Regions from separate parts of the Pseudoalteromonas sp. 0802 genome, predicted to be linked through region 2. Evidence: riboswitches for the same ligand, from Rfam matches in the RefSeq annotation. Region 2 holds a riboswitch; the other holds the start of a gene.
The links. A riboswitch is a leader RNA that binds a small molecule or an ion and turns the genes downstream of it on or off. The one in region 2 is predicted to bind lysine.

Region 1 (7,232 bases), on a different contig from region 2:
AAATTTGCGTAAAGGGTTAGATTAACGCTCTACTTTTACACGCTCAATTACAGTTACTTTCGCTTCAACACGACGGTTTTCAGCGTGAGCTTCTGGCGTATTTGCTGGGTTTTTAAGGCGCTCTTCACCTAAACCAACAGTAGTAAGACGCATTGGGTCAATACCGTCTTCGATTAGTTTCTTAGCAACAGCATCAGCACGTTTCTTAGATAACCACTTGTTGTAGTCAGCTTTACCTACTGATGAAGTGTGACCTTCAAGTACTACGTCAGTACCTGGGTGCTCTTTTAAGAACTTAGCAGCGCGGTCAATATCATCTAAGTATTGTTGAGATACTTTAGAAGTGTTGTTAGGGAACGTGATTAGTAAGCTCTTAGTTACTTCACGATCTTCATATAATGTACAGCCAGTACCATCAACAGCGTCAGTCATTGGCGTGTTTGCACATTGGTCATCAGCATCAGGGATGTTATCGCCATCGCTATCAACTGGCTCAACCGCAACAGGAACAACTGTTGGAGCAGGTTCAACTGGCTCAGAAGCTGAGCTTTGCGCACCAAAGATGTAGCTTAGGCCTAATTTAGCGCCAACATCTGTGTAACCACGGTCAAGACCTTGGTATAAAGATGTTTCAGCGTTAAACGCAAAGTTATCTGTGAAGTAGTGTTGGTAACCAGCACCTACGTTTGCGAACATTAGATCTTCGTCAACCGCATCAAGATTTTTAAGACCGAAAATACCGTAGAATGGACCACCACCTAAGTGATATAAAGCGTCAATACCGTAACGTTTGCCACTTTCAGTACCGCTAACAGAAGTACCGTCATTTAGATCAGCTTTCCAATCGAAGTCCATGTCAGCATATTCTAAACGAGCGCTCCAGTAATCACTAAAACGGTAACCTAGCTCTAAACCCCAACCTGTAGAGTCATCAACATCAAGGCCACCAGGAGTATAGTCGCGAACATTTTCCCAAGAATTGTCATAGTAGTCGCCAAATGCGCCGATGTAGAAACCTTGCTTTTCGGCAGCGAAGCTTGAAGCACTAGTTGCAGCAAGTGCTAAAGCAATAGTAAGTGATTTTAATTTCATTGTTTCCTTCCCATTTTCACAATTAAAATTGTAGCTAAGTCAAACCAGCTCAATCAGTTTAAACAGAGTAGTCGACTAATAGTTAATCAAAACTTAACGAACTCGGTACAGAACAAAAATCTTGCCGAGTAATTTCAGTCAATTACCCAAATAATAGGTTATCTAAATAACTTTGCGTAACAATGCCTTTAGATCGCTTTGTTATGATTAGGTGAAAGTCGATTCAGCCTAATCTACTGACTTCAAAACCGATAAAAGTCCATTCCCAATTACATTATTATATTGGTTATTTTTAAATCAACAAGTTGAAAGCAACTTTATTTGTAAATTTTCGTTAAAAAGCAAAACTTTAGTGCTATTTTATTGATATAAATCATAACACTGGCAGCTAACTTGCTCAATCAACGAACACTCAGATTTAAAAAAATGAGCATTTACAATTGTTATCAACCATAAAGATTAACCCTTAAGTACCACAAAAAGTTTGGTAATTACAATCACCTTCTTTCGGAGGTTGATACCATGCCGCAAATTCTTCCTCATACTCATATGGTTTTTGAATAACTTTTAAAAACTCATTGATTGATGAACTAGATCCAGTCTTTTCATACTCAGCCAAGATCATTTCAATATTATGATTACGCGGAATGACTGCAGGATTAACGGCTCGCATTGTGTTGTAACTTTCAGCTGATGTTCTGAGCCTCCATTTTGAAACCCACCCTTTTAAATTAGAATCTATAACAAAGTCTTTTACTAAAGATTCAGTAAGAGCATTGAAAGTGTTGGTGTAATCAAGTTGGTGTTGCTTCATTAACCCCAGTAACTCTGAAATTAAAGCGTGATCGCCTTCTTGCTGACCTGCTAATCCTAATTTCTGCTGCCACATAGTATTAAATGCATCATTAAATTTAGCAGCAAAACCATTCACAACCGGTGAGAGTTGCTCAACGGCACTCTCTTGAGCAGCAAATAAAGGGATTAAGCTTTCAGCCAAACGTGCAATATTCCAATTGGCTATATTGGGTTGATTACCAAATGCATAACGTCCTTGATGGTCAATCGAACTGAACACCGTGTCTAGGTCAAACTGATTCATCATCGCACAAGGACCATAGTCAATGGTTTCACCACTAATCAAGGTATTATCGGTATTCATCACGCCATGTATAAAGCCAATTCGCATCCAGCTGATAACCAGCTCAATTTGCTTATCGAGTACGGCAGTTAAAAATTCAATATAACGCTGCTCACCCGTGCTGCTAATGTCAGGGAAATGACAATTAATTGCGTAATCAACGAGCTTTTCTAGCCCTTCTATATCACCTTGGGTAGCTAAGTATTGAAATGAACCCACACGGATATGGCTTTTAGCTAGGCGAGTAACAACTGCCCCTGGGCGTGGTGGCTGACGATATACCGTTTCACCAGTTGTAGCCACAGCTAAACAGCGCGTAGTCGCTATACCTAGCGCATAAAGCGCCTCACTCATAATGTACTCTCGTACAGCTGGACCAATAGCACAGCGACCATCACCACCACGTGAGAATACCGTTGCTCCAGCGCCTTTTAGCTGCAAGTCCCACAATGTGCCATCTTTATCTGCAATAGCGCCAAGCAAATGTGCTCTGCCATCGCCAAGACGCGGTGAAAAATGACCAAATTGATGACCTGAGTAACCAAGTGCAACCGGTGAAACATCTTTATCTATTGTTGAACCAGATAGTAATTTAGCTAAGAATTCGCTGTCGTGATTAATCGCAAAATTATCAGCGAGCTTGTTATTGAAGAGCAGCAATTGCGGCTCAGCAACGGCGCTAGGCATATCTTCAATCGCAAGTAGTTCACTAATATCTGTGTATCGAGTTTGCAGTTTCATAACCGTCCTTAACGTGTTGCGACACCTACGCGGTTATCACCTACACCATAAGCCACAAGCTGACTAAGTGCCTGCAGGCTGTAGCCACTTTGCTGTTGTAATTCATTGAAGAAGTCTTGCGCCGCTTGTAACGATTTTTTAGTTTGTAAGCCGCCATCAATCAACTCATGGGCACGCAAGTAGGCTTCTACATCGCGAGAAAGCAAAAAGGTATCTTTACCAAGCGCTCGCAAAGCGTAAGGGCCAGTATTTCCCCCTAGACGCGCACCATGCTTTTTAAGATAGGCCCACAAACCAATAATATTGTCAGTTGGCCAATCTGCAATAAATTGGCTAAAACTGCCATGTTTCTCGGCAACTTCGTGGATCATGTACGCATTTTCTGGGATCGTTTGTACTTTTTTAAAATTACGAACAATTCGCTCATCACTGGCTTTTTGCTCAAGCATATCTGGCGGCATCATCAACAACTTTTCTACGCTGAAATCCCAAAACACATCACGAAAACCAGCCCATTTATTATTGATAACAGACCAATAAAAACCGCTTTGAAAGACTTTACGCGTAAACTCTTCTAACCATAAATCGTCATGCATTTTGGCAATATCAGTATCATCGAGCGGGTTTGATAACAATGCATGCAGCATTTCTTCGCTGCCTTTTCGAGATACGGCTCGCAGATAAATATCGTTAAATTTTTCCATCATTTTTCCAATTTATTTGGTTAACGCTAAGTGTACGTAAAAACACGCTTATACGTAACCATGTTGCAAAATCGGTCACTAAAAAACAAATCCTTCGCCTTGACACCTAGATGGCTAAAATGCTTTAATCGCCGCCAATACCCTATTTAACTATGTTGGCTTTAACCTTTAAAGCGAGCATAAAGGGCTGGAAGAGGTGCGTTATTCAGGTAGCGTATGGGAAGAGCACAGACTCTGTTGATCATACGTGAGGGGAATTAACGCCGAGAAATAACACCGTTTGTGAGGTGCTTATTTCGGGCGACTGGGCTGAATCCCAGCGACTGTCACCAACAATAGCATAGCGCTATTGATTAGTTTGGTGGAGAGCTTCTGGTCTTAGTATAATAAGGCCGTCGCGTCTTTATTATTTTAAGCCCATTCGCTCTTCGAATTATACCTTGTTCGAACGACGACATGCGGCTCCATTCAAATGTTCCCGCATAAACTCTTCGAATACCTTATAAGTTCGTGAGAGATGATCAACAATTTTGATTTAAACGACTATCCATTGTGGACAGCGCTTGTCACGCCATTTTCTGAATCTGGCGAGGTCGATTACACGGCCCTTGAACAACTGGTCGCTGAGCAGCAAGATGCAAATAACGGCATTTTATTGCTTGGCAGTACCGGTGAAGGACTGGCGCTTTCACTCAAAGAGCAACAAGCCATCGTTGAGCATGTTTGCCAATTAGCACCGAGTGTCCCACTCATGGTTGCTGTGGGCGGCATGAACCTTAAGCAACAAGTTGCTTGGGTTGAATACTGCAACCAACTACCTATTCATGGCTACCTGTTAGGTTCACCTCTGTATGCAAAACCTGGGGTTGTTGGGCAAACACATTGGTTTGAAAGCCTACTAGACGCAAGTAACCACCCTTGTATGTTGTATAACGTACCAGGGCGCAGCGCAGTTGAGATTTCACCACAGGTGATCAAAAACCTTGCTGAGCACAGAAATCTTTGGGCTTTAAAAGAAGCCAGTGGCGACATTAGCAAATTTGAAGGCTTTAGAACGGCATCACCAACACTGGCTATTTTCAGTGGCGATGATGCACTTATGCCATATTTTGCTCAAGCTGGTGCAAAAGGTTTAGTTTCGGTTGCCGCGAATGCTTGGCCGAGTCAAACCCATGAGTTTGTTAAACGCAGTTTAAGTGGTCAATACCCAAATCTATTCACCGATTGGTCGCAAGCAATCCAAAGTTTATTCGCTGTGGCAAATCCAATCCCCGTAAAAGTACTGATGCACCTGCAAGGTAAAATAAATACCCCGCATTTACGTCCGCCGCTTACGCATTTAGAGCTTGAGCAAACAGACAGCATCACCCACGCAAACAACACTATTTTATCTTGGAACTAAAAACAGGTTTTATCATGAGCTGGTTAGAATTATTAAACAATTTAGAATCAGGCGCAGTTCGCGCAGCAACACAAGACGAGAACGGCAACTGGCACGCCAATGTTGAAGTTAAACAAGGCATTTTAGAAGCCTTTAAAAACGGCACTAATACTGAGTTCCCAGGTGGTTTTGTTGATAAGCACAACTTAGCACCACAAGGCTTTGCAGCAGATGCTGGCGTGCGTATGGTACCAGGTGGTAGCAGTGTTCGCCGTGGCGCACACGTTGCCAAAGGCACGATTATCATGCCACCAGCATATGTGAATATTGGTGCGTTCATCGACGAAGGTACTATGGTCGATAGCCACGCATTAGTGGGTTCATGCGCACAAGTGGGTAAAAATGTTCACCTAAGTGCTGCAGTACAATTAGGTGGTGTACTAGAGCCAATTGGCGCTAGCCCTGTGGTTATTGAAGATGACGCATTCATCGGCGCAGGCTGCGTTATTGTTGAAGGTGTGGTTGTGAAAAAAGGTGCTGTACTTGCGCCAGGTGTACGCTTATCTGCAACTATTCCTGTCTACGATTGCGTTAACGAGCGCCAGCTAGACAAAGGTGAAGCCATCCCAGAAAACGCGATTGTGATCCCAGGCTCTCGCCCTGCTTCAAATGCATGGGCTCGCGAGCAAGGTCTAAGCATGTCTTGTGCATTGATCGTGAAATACCGTGATGAACAAAGCGATGCATCATTACTGTTAGAAGAGGTTTTACGTTAATGAGCTTTTTGAGCACGCCCATCAAGCAAGCGGTTGAACAAGTTTCAACACATCTTGATACGCCATTTTTTATCTATGATTTAGATAAATTAACTGCACATTTAAATCAACTGACTGCGCAAACCGATGTGAAGCTTTGGTATGCCGTAAAGGCCAACCCACTGTCTCGCATTATTCAATGTTTAGACAGCGCAGGGTTTAACTTTGATGTTGCAAGTAAAGGTGAACTTGAGCAAGTACTTGCTCAAGGCATCGATAGCGAGCGCGTGCTCAACACAGGGCCTGCAAAGAGCCCTGCACAAATTTCACATTTCATTGCTCGCGGCGTACGTACTTTTGTGGCCGAGAGCGTTAACCAAGTTCGCTGGTTAAACGAACAAGCAACAAAAGCAAATTGTCAGCTGCAAGTTCTATTGCGCGTACAACTTCGTTGGCCAGACAGCGAAAAGAACCCTCTTGGTGGCGATAGCCTTACTCCTTTTGGTTTGGGCTGTGATGAGTGGCAAGCACTCACTGTAAGTGATTACCCAGCTCTTAGCTTTGATGGTCTGCATATTTTCCAATGGGGCAATATGCTAAGTACTGACAAGCTCGCCGAGCTATGGCGTGCGATGATTGCGCCATTACAACAGCTAGCAAGCTCAATAAATATTAACCTTAATATTCTCGATTTAGGGGGTGGCTTAGGTATTCCTTATACGCAAGATGCTAACCGACTTGATTGGTCTGCACTTATCGAGACTCTGGCGGCTATTAAAGCGGATGCTGGTGTCAAAGAGCTTTGGATGGAACTTGGCCGCTATGCGGTGGGCGAATGCGGCCATTACGCAACGCCGGTTGTTGAGCGCAAAGAGAATTACAATCAACAACAGGTGATTTTATCAGGCGGCATTAACCATTTACTTCGCCCTGCTGTAACAAGCCAAGATTTTCCTGCAGCCTTACTTCGCGAATCGACGGCTGAGCCTGCGGCAATGACTTTATACGGCCCTCTTTGCACCGCCCTTGATTGCTTAGGTGAGCACCAATTAGCGAGCGATTTAAATGAGCAAGACTGGTTGGTATTCAGCCAATGTGGTGCGTACGGCTTTACCGAAAGTATGCCGTACTTTTTATGCCACGAATTAGCGGCTGAATACATCCTTGAACAAGGCAATATTGAGTGTATCCGTAGCGCTGAAGATGCCAGCTATTATTTAAGGTAATCGCCATGAGTAAAGAGTTAATCAGCCAAGAGAATATTGTGGTTGGCGAGATTGCCAACGGCCTACCACTGACAATTCCTGTGTATCGCTTAAAAGGCGATGGCACGGGACCAAACGTGTATATACAAGCAAATATGCACGGCGCTGAAGTACAAGGTAATGCAGTAATTTATCAATTGCTTGAGCAGCTAAAAT
Region 2 (7,232 bases):
TGCTTTTTGGTTTTGTGGGTCGATATCGGCTGCTTCATCGATATAAATCGGAATACGATACAAGTTTTGTTCTTGGTCGCTTAATAAGTAACGAATAAACAGCATGCCACAAAGTAGCTTAATGGTGATACGGGTACCGTTAGAGCCGGCTGAGTCAATTTTTTCGAAGTGCTCAGTTTCACCAGCACGGTTCACGACTTCAAAACGAATATCGAATAAGTCGGTCAATGTTAAACCGGCTTTTTCTGAGGCAAGCTTAATCAAATGATCTTTCGCTTCGTTTACAGCAGATTCGCTATAAGGCTCTTGGCTTAATAGGTCTAGGGTATCGCCTTGCTCAAACTGATTTGAGGTACTAATAATGGTATCAATGCTATCAACCAACATCTTGCGCGGAATAACATTAATTTTGAATGCTTGAAGATTAGAGATACGGTGCTGACTAATCCCTTTATTAAAGCTGTTCATTTCGCGGCGTAAGCGATCTAAGTCTTCACGCAAGCCTTTAATAGTAGCGGCTACTTCGGTTAACGCAACTCTGCCTTGACGTTCAACCGCATCGCGCTCGTTATCGATGTTATGAAACGCGCTAATAAGCTTTTCGTATTTAGTAAACTCATCGTTTTCGTTATCAAATTTAGTAATACCCGCATTGTAAATATGCATGTAGGTGTTACGTATGTTGATATCAAAGTTGCGTAGCTCTTGGCAGTCTTTGTTAAAGTGATGAATGAGGTCACTTAAGTTATCAAAATCAATATTGATTTCAATCATATATGGAGTGACTTTGCCTGAGTAAAAATCAAGCGTGTGATCGATACGTTCAGATTTAACTTGGCGTAAACGGTCAGCTTGGCGGGCAAGCAGATCTTTTTTCGACTTGATAATTGAGCGACGATCGCTAATTGAGCCACTGTTCTTTTGAATATCTTGCAGGTAGTCGTCAACTTGCTCGCGCTCTGCATTTAACTGCTCTTTTAGCAGAGTTTGTGCATCGACAGATTGCTGCATCACTTCAAATTGTTCAAAGCGTTTTAACGCTTCTTCTGAGGCCATTAGCTCATCATACAAGGCATCTTTTTCTTTTTGCTTTTCGGCGACATTGGCAGCAACCTCGCGCTGCTGTTTAAACTCTTTTAGTGAGTTTTCAAGGGCAGCGAGTTGCGCGGTTAATTGCTCTTTATTTTCACCCGTTTGCATTTGCACTGGACTTAGCTTTTTAAGTTTAATCGTCGCACCAGGCAGAGTTAGTACACCGCCTTTCACGTTAGCCGATAACTGCTCTAAGAACTCACCAAAGGCATCTTCGTCTGTGATCTCAACATCACCATTGCTGGTGGTGGCAAACGATAAGATATCTGGGTTCAGAATACGCGAAATCTCTTCAACTTCTTTTAAAGATAAATCTTCACGCATACGGGTGAATAAATTGAACTCAAGGTTCTTTAACTGCAGTTTTAAGCTCTTAATTTGCTTTTGTGTTTCGCTGATACGGTAATCTAGCGTGTGCAAGCTTTGACCTTGAGCACTGCTTAATGAATGCGATAGCGATTCATAATCTTGTTTAAGCTGCGTAAGGCTTACTTTTAAAGTGGCTTTATTAACCAATTCAAACTCAGATTTAAGTGCTCGATAGTCTAAAAACCATTGTTCAATTTGAGTTTGTTTACGTTCAATATCACGGGATTGCTGAATATACAGCTGCTGCTTTTGGTCGAACTCATGTTTTTCGTGTTCGATATCCTCAAGGGCAATATTTAGCTCAGTGAGTTGCTCTTGTTGATAGGTTTCAAAGTCAATCAGTGCTTGGTCAATTTTTGGCGCATAGGCAGCAAGCTTACCTTTTAAAACGGTTTGGTTTTCAAGCATAGATTCAAGAGCTGCGATTGGCTCTTGCATTGACTCAAGGGCTTTTAATTCACGTTTAGCGCGATTCACTTTATCGAATGAACGTCGCCAAACTTCATAAAAATCAACCCGTGAGTTTGACATATGGCGCTCAAATACACGTAGCATAAAGCGTTTAACATCGCTGGCACCTAACTTATGCAAGTTAAGGATACGGCGGAAAATTTCTTTGTAAATCGCTGAGTCTTGCACGTTATTGAGGGGGATCATCTTTAAGTTGATATCGCCATCAAACGGCGTTGCGCCGCCAGTGAGTAGGGCGTTTAGCTCTTGCGCTTTTAATTCAATTGGATTGAAACCTTGCTCTTTTAAGTGATTAAAAAGCTTGGTGAATTTTACAATGGTTTTGCCTTGAGTATAGTGTTCAAGGTTCAACTTACCTTGGTAGCAAAAAAACTGATGCGCGTAACCAGCAATTTTACCAAGGCCGGCAACACCAATCACCACAGGGCCATTAGGTAGGTCAGCTTCGAGTAAAATATAGGATTGATCTGACGAAAAGTAGAATTTTCTGGTTTCGTCTAAATCGTGGCCATCCCATTCTGTTAAGCGCAAATCATTAATCAATGGAAATTGCAGGGCATTAATTACCGAGCTTTTACCGGTATTATTAGGTGCACAGATTGAACTACTTTTATCCAGCGGGATCACGCATTTTGCATAGCCAGCAGTATTTAAAAGCGCAAGTTTACTGAGTCCGTATAGGCTTTGGCTTTGCATTATTCGTCATCTCCTAGGTAGGTTTCTTCGTTTACTTCCATTAATGCATCGATATAACGATAAATAGGTGCTTGTAGCATAAAGCCGTTTTCTACTTCGCGAGCAAGACCTAAACGCACCATACGAAGGTAGACGTCTTTGCGTAAATCTGAGCCTGAGAAGATTTCTAATTGATCGAACAGGTGCTTGTTGATTTGCACTAAGGTTTGCATCAGTTCAAGGTCGTTGACTTCGTCAAACAAGGCACGCATTGGATCTTTACCGGTATTGGCATAGTGCTCAATCAAGATGTAGATAGTCAGTGCGATGGCACGCGAAATTTTACCCATATTTGGGGTGCTTTCATCACTGCCAAAATAGTAATAGCCACGGCTATCGTGTTGTAGGTCATGGCCTAGGGCGTTAAATAACGCGCGATAAGCATCTATGTGTTGATCAAGCTCTTGCCACATCAGCGTGTCTTGTTCGCTAATGTGATAGCCTGATGTGAGCTTTTTATTAATAGCTTGCAGATGCGTTAAATCATCTAAATTAATATCTGTCATGGTTATTGCTCTGTTGCTTTTTTATCGTCAGCAATCGATGAGTTAAATGGGTAAAGAGAGAAGTGTTGCTGGGCAATTTTTATTTTTACTTTCTCTTGGCTTTGGCTGATTTCAAGGTCGCCATCGCTAATCAATTTTTGATACAAGAACAGCATTTCGTCAGCCTCTAGATCTGGATAGCTTTCATCTAAGAAACTAAGCAGCGGCTGAGCTTTTTTGCTGGCTTTTTTAAAGCGTTTTCTAAATTGTGTTTTAACATCGTTGTAATCAGGAATATGCGGGCTTTGATAGGCGGGCACATCATCATGTTCTGGTAGTTGATATTCATCGTGCTCAAAGTCAACTAAGCCTGCCATATAGGCAACGATATGACGTTGCTGACCAAGTGAAAAGCGTTGCGCGTCTGAGACAAAGTTAGGCTGTACTGCACTTAACATGTTATCGACACCATTTTTACGCACTAAACCAAGCACTTTAGCCGCTTGACGCGTAATTAGGTTGTTGCGGCGTAACTCTTCACGTAGTGGCATCAACATATCGGCGCTTTTACGTAAACTTTCACGACCAACTAAATGCATTTCTAAAATACGGGTACGTAATTGTTCAAGCATGCGCTTGTCTTGATATGACTTACCAAGGCGGTCAATTTGCTCTATTTGCGCGCTAATTTGTTCTTCGATGGTATTAAAGCAAGCGTGGAAGTCACCACGAATATCAACCATTTCAAGCATAGGCTCGATGTATTCATCGAACGCTTCAATTACAGCCTGATAGCGTTTTTGCAGTGATTGCACTGCGTTATCAGCTTTTGCTTGCTCAACAATATTTAAAATCGCGTTTTCGTTGTGGGCAAACAATTTCATTATTTTGCGTACCCGATCATCCATAATGCGGCTAAAACGGCGAAGCTCGTCGTAATCTTCAATTTCACCGGCTTTAGCAAGGCGATTACCAAGGCGAGCTAAGTCATCAACGAGCACGCTAATTTCTTGGGCAAGACCTAAGTGCTCTTCTTGTAGCAAGAAAGTCGCAAAATCGGCGATCGCACGGTTGATTTCTAATTGCGATGATTTTGCCAGTGGAATGATAATATCTTGATTCAATAAACGATTTGTTTCTTTATAAATGCGTTCATTTGACCATGAAGGTTGTTTTTGTTTTATCGCATTTTGTACGTCTTTCAAGCTGAAATCAGCCATCTTAAAACGTTTAAATAGCAGTTCTAACACCCCCCAATGTTCAGTAAGGGTATTTAATAACTTTTTAGCTGGGATCATAAGGCTCCAGTAAATTCAGACTTTGGTGTTAGCGATTAGTATTAAATTATGTAATTGAGAATAGTTTTATGCTTTCTATGCTGCTAGAATCCGCGCCGAAACACTCGACTTACAATTTTTACATTATTATAAAGGTTGTTCAAACACCATGGTAACCCCACTTATCCTAACCCTGATAGCGGTGGCATTTTTGCTTATCGTTATAGAGGATATTATCCATGTAAACAAGGCCAAAACGACGCTTTTTTTTGGAACTTTATGCTGGATTATCTTATTTATCTCTCCAATTCATGGGCAAAGCCCAGAAACCATACAACATCAACTGGATCACAACATATTAGAAATCGCGACTTTGTGGCTGTTCTTAATGGCTGCGATGACCTTTGTAGCCTATTTAAACTCTAAAGGTTTTATCCAGAATATTGTTCATAAAATTATGCCAAATCAAATCAGTGAACGAAAGCTGATGTTTCTGATTGGTGGCTTTGCGTTTTTATTTTCATCAATATCAGACAACATAACTGCAACTTTAATCTCGCTTGCGGTGGTGATGTCACTGAAATTAGATCCTAAAAAATTAATAAAATATGCGACCTTAATTGTATTTAGTGTTAATTCGGGTGGGGTGTCGTTGATTACGGGTGATGTTACAACCCTGATGATTTTCTTAGACGAAAAAGTCACTATTGCTAATCTACTATTATTAATTGCCCCTGCACTGACAAGTGTTGCTCTGCTCGCGGCGATGTTGTCGGTGGGTATGTCGGGTAATGTTGTGTTTGAAAAACAAGCTGCCCGTCGTATCGAAAAGACAGATATTACCATTGCGGTTATCTTCTTCTCGACGATTATTGCTACGTTAACTTTGAGTGTGCTTTATAGCGTGCCGCCGTTACTAACTTTTTTATTTGGTTTATCTCTGATGTTTTTGGTTGCGCAATTCTTAATGCGCAAAAAAGACGTTAACAAAAAAATCATCGATTATATTCGTGAAATTGAATACGACACCTTATTGTTCTTCGTTGGTGTTTTATTGCTGGTTGGCGCATTAAAAGAAGTTGGCATGCTTGCTAAATTTACTCACTTATATGAGTTGATGGCACCTGAATATGCCAACTACTTGATGGGGCTATTATCAGCAGCGGTAGATAACGTACCTCTCACTGCAGCACTTTTAAAAGCAGATATTGTGATGAGTCCTCAGCAATGGCTGTCGTTTACTTACGCAACTGGGGTAGGTGGCTCAATGCTTATTATCGGCTCTGCGGCAGGCATTATTGCCATGAGTAAGGTTAAGGCACTGACCTTCATGAGCTATCTTAAAATGTCGGTTTATTTATTAATTGCTTATACCGTTGGTTATTACGGTTCGCACTTAGCGGGCAGTTTAATTTCATAAAACAACTTGACAGCTAGACGTCTAAACGTTAACTTTCGAAGCCTGCTTCTAACAGCAGGCTTTGTTATTTTAACCAGGTGTTAACTTAACATTCAGAAGAGGTGCGATACTTAGGTAATTAATGTGAGGTGACGAACGCCGATGACCATTAATGAGGGAAGTACTCGCCGAGAAAATTAACCGGACGTCGCGGTTATTTTTCGGTTTATGGGGCTGAATCCTCAAAACTGTCACCAAACTAGGTGGAGAGCTTCTGGCATGGACTACTCTTTATTTTCAAAGCACCCCCTTGCCGAGTTCTTCTTGAATTACTGTGGATAGTTTTCCACAAAAGGAGACGACATGAATACCCAATTAGCCGCCAACACAAAATCAGATTACGTTGTTGCAAAATTTGGTGGCACCAGTGTAGCTAACTTTGATGCTATGAGCCGCTGCGCTGAAATCATTTGTGCTGATAATCAGGTACGTATAGTTGCTGTGAGTGCCAGTGCGGGCGTGACAAACCATTTAGTTGCATTGTGTAAAGCTGATTTGAGTGCGGCTGAACGTGACGAGCACATTACTGGCGTTGTCGCCATTCAAGAAGCAATATTAGCTGAACTGTCACTGGATGCTGATTTAGCACATGGCTTTAATGAAACGCTTAAGGCTTTTCAAAAGCTAGCATCAGACGGGGCTAAGTCAGTAGTAGATCAAGATGAACTACTGAGCTTTGGCGAGCGTTTATCATCGTATTTATTTACTCAAGTATTACGCGGGCAAGGTCTTGATGCGGTGCGTTTTGATGTACGTAAGGCACTGAAAACAGATAGCCAATTTGCTAAAGCTACTCCAAATGTTGCAGCAACCGCTGCGGCTGCTAAAGAGCATTTAGTGCCGCTACTTGATGACCATGTTGTGGTAACTCAAGGTTTTATTGGTAGCAATGAGCACAATCAAACGACCACTTTAGGCCGTGGTGGTTCAGATTACAGCGCTGCATTACTCGCTGAAGCAATTAACGCAAAAAGCGTGCATATTTGGACCGATGTTGTGGGTATTTTCAGTACTGATCCGCGTTTATGCGCTAAAGCAAGCCCAATTGCACGCTTAAGCTTTGATGAAGCGGCCGAAATGGCAACGTTTGGTGCAAAAGTACTTCACCCTGCAACCATTTTACCTGCAAGCCGAAGCCACATTAGTGTGTTTGTTGGTTCAAGTCGTGAACCACAGTTAGGTGGTACATGGATTGAAAAAGAAAAATCTCAGCAACCAGGTATTCGTGCCGTAACACAGCGTAAAAATCAAATTCTGTTAACGGTTAAAAGCCCAGAAATGCTCTTAGCGAGTGGTTTCTTAGCGCGGGTTTTCACCATTTTAAGTGAGTTTAATATTTCGGTT

Region 1: it holds a riboswitch for lysine, as region 2 does, so the genes downstream of both, dapA (4-hydroxy-tetrahydrodipicolinate synthase) here and lysC (lysine-sensitive aspartokinase 3) in region 2, are expected to answer to the same signal.

What each region holds. Positions count from the first base shown of each region.
Region 1 covers NZ_JABVXE010000011.1:8,874-16,105, reverse strand. The annotation lists gene HUS61_RS15135 (OmpA family protein) at 22-1,092, opposite strand; gene HUS61_RS15130 (YdiU family protein) at 1,559-2,971, opposite strand; gene HUS61_RS15125 (DNA-3-methyladenine glycosylase I) at 2,980-3,675, opposite strand; lysine riboswitch at 3,859-4,055, shown strand; gene dapA (4-hydroxy-tetrahydrodipicolinate synthase) at 4,193-5,077, shown strand; gene HUS61_RS15115 (2,3,4,5-tetrahydropyridine-2,6-dicarboxylate N-succinyltransferase) at 5,092-5,832, shown strand; gene HUS61_RS15110 (PLP-dependent decarboxylase) at 5,832-7,037, shown strand; gene HUS61_RS15105 (succinylglutamate desuccinylase/aspartoacylase family protein) at 7,043-7,232, shown strand, end outside.
Region 2 covers NZ_JABVXE010000001.1:649,713-656,944, reverse strand. The annotation lists gene HUS61_RS03030 (ATPase) at 1-2,628, opposite strand, end outside; gene HUS61_RS03025 (condensin complex protein MksE) at 2,628-3,173, opposite strand; gene HUS61_RS03020 (hypothetical protein) at 3,176-4,450, opposite strand; gene nhaD (sodium:proton antiporter NhaD) at 4,599-5,849, shown strand; lysine riboswitch at 5,938-6,110, shown strand; gene lysC (lysine-sensitive aspartokinase 3) at 6,192-7,232, shown strand, end outside.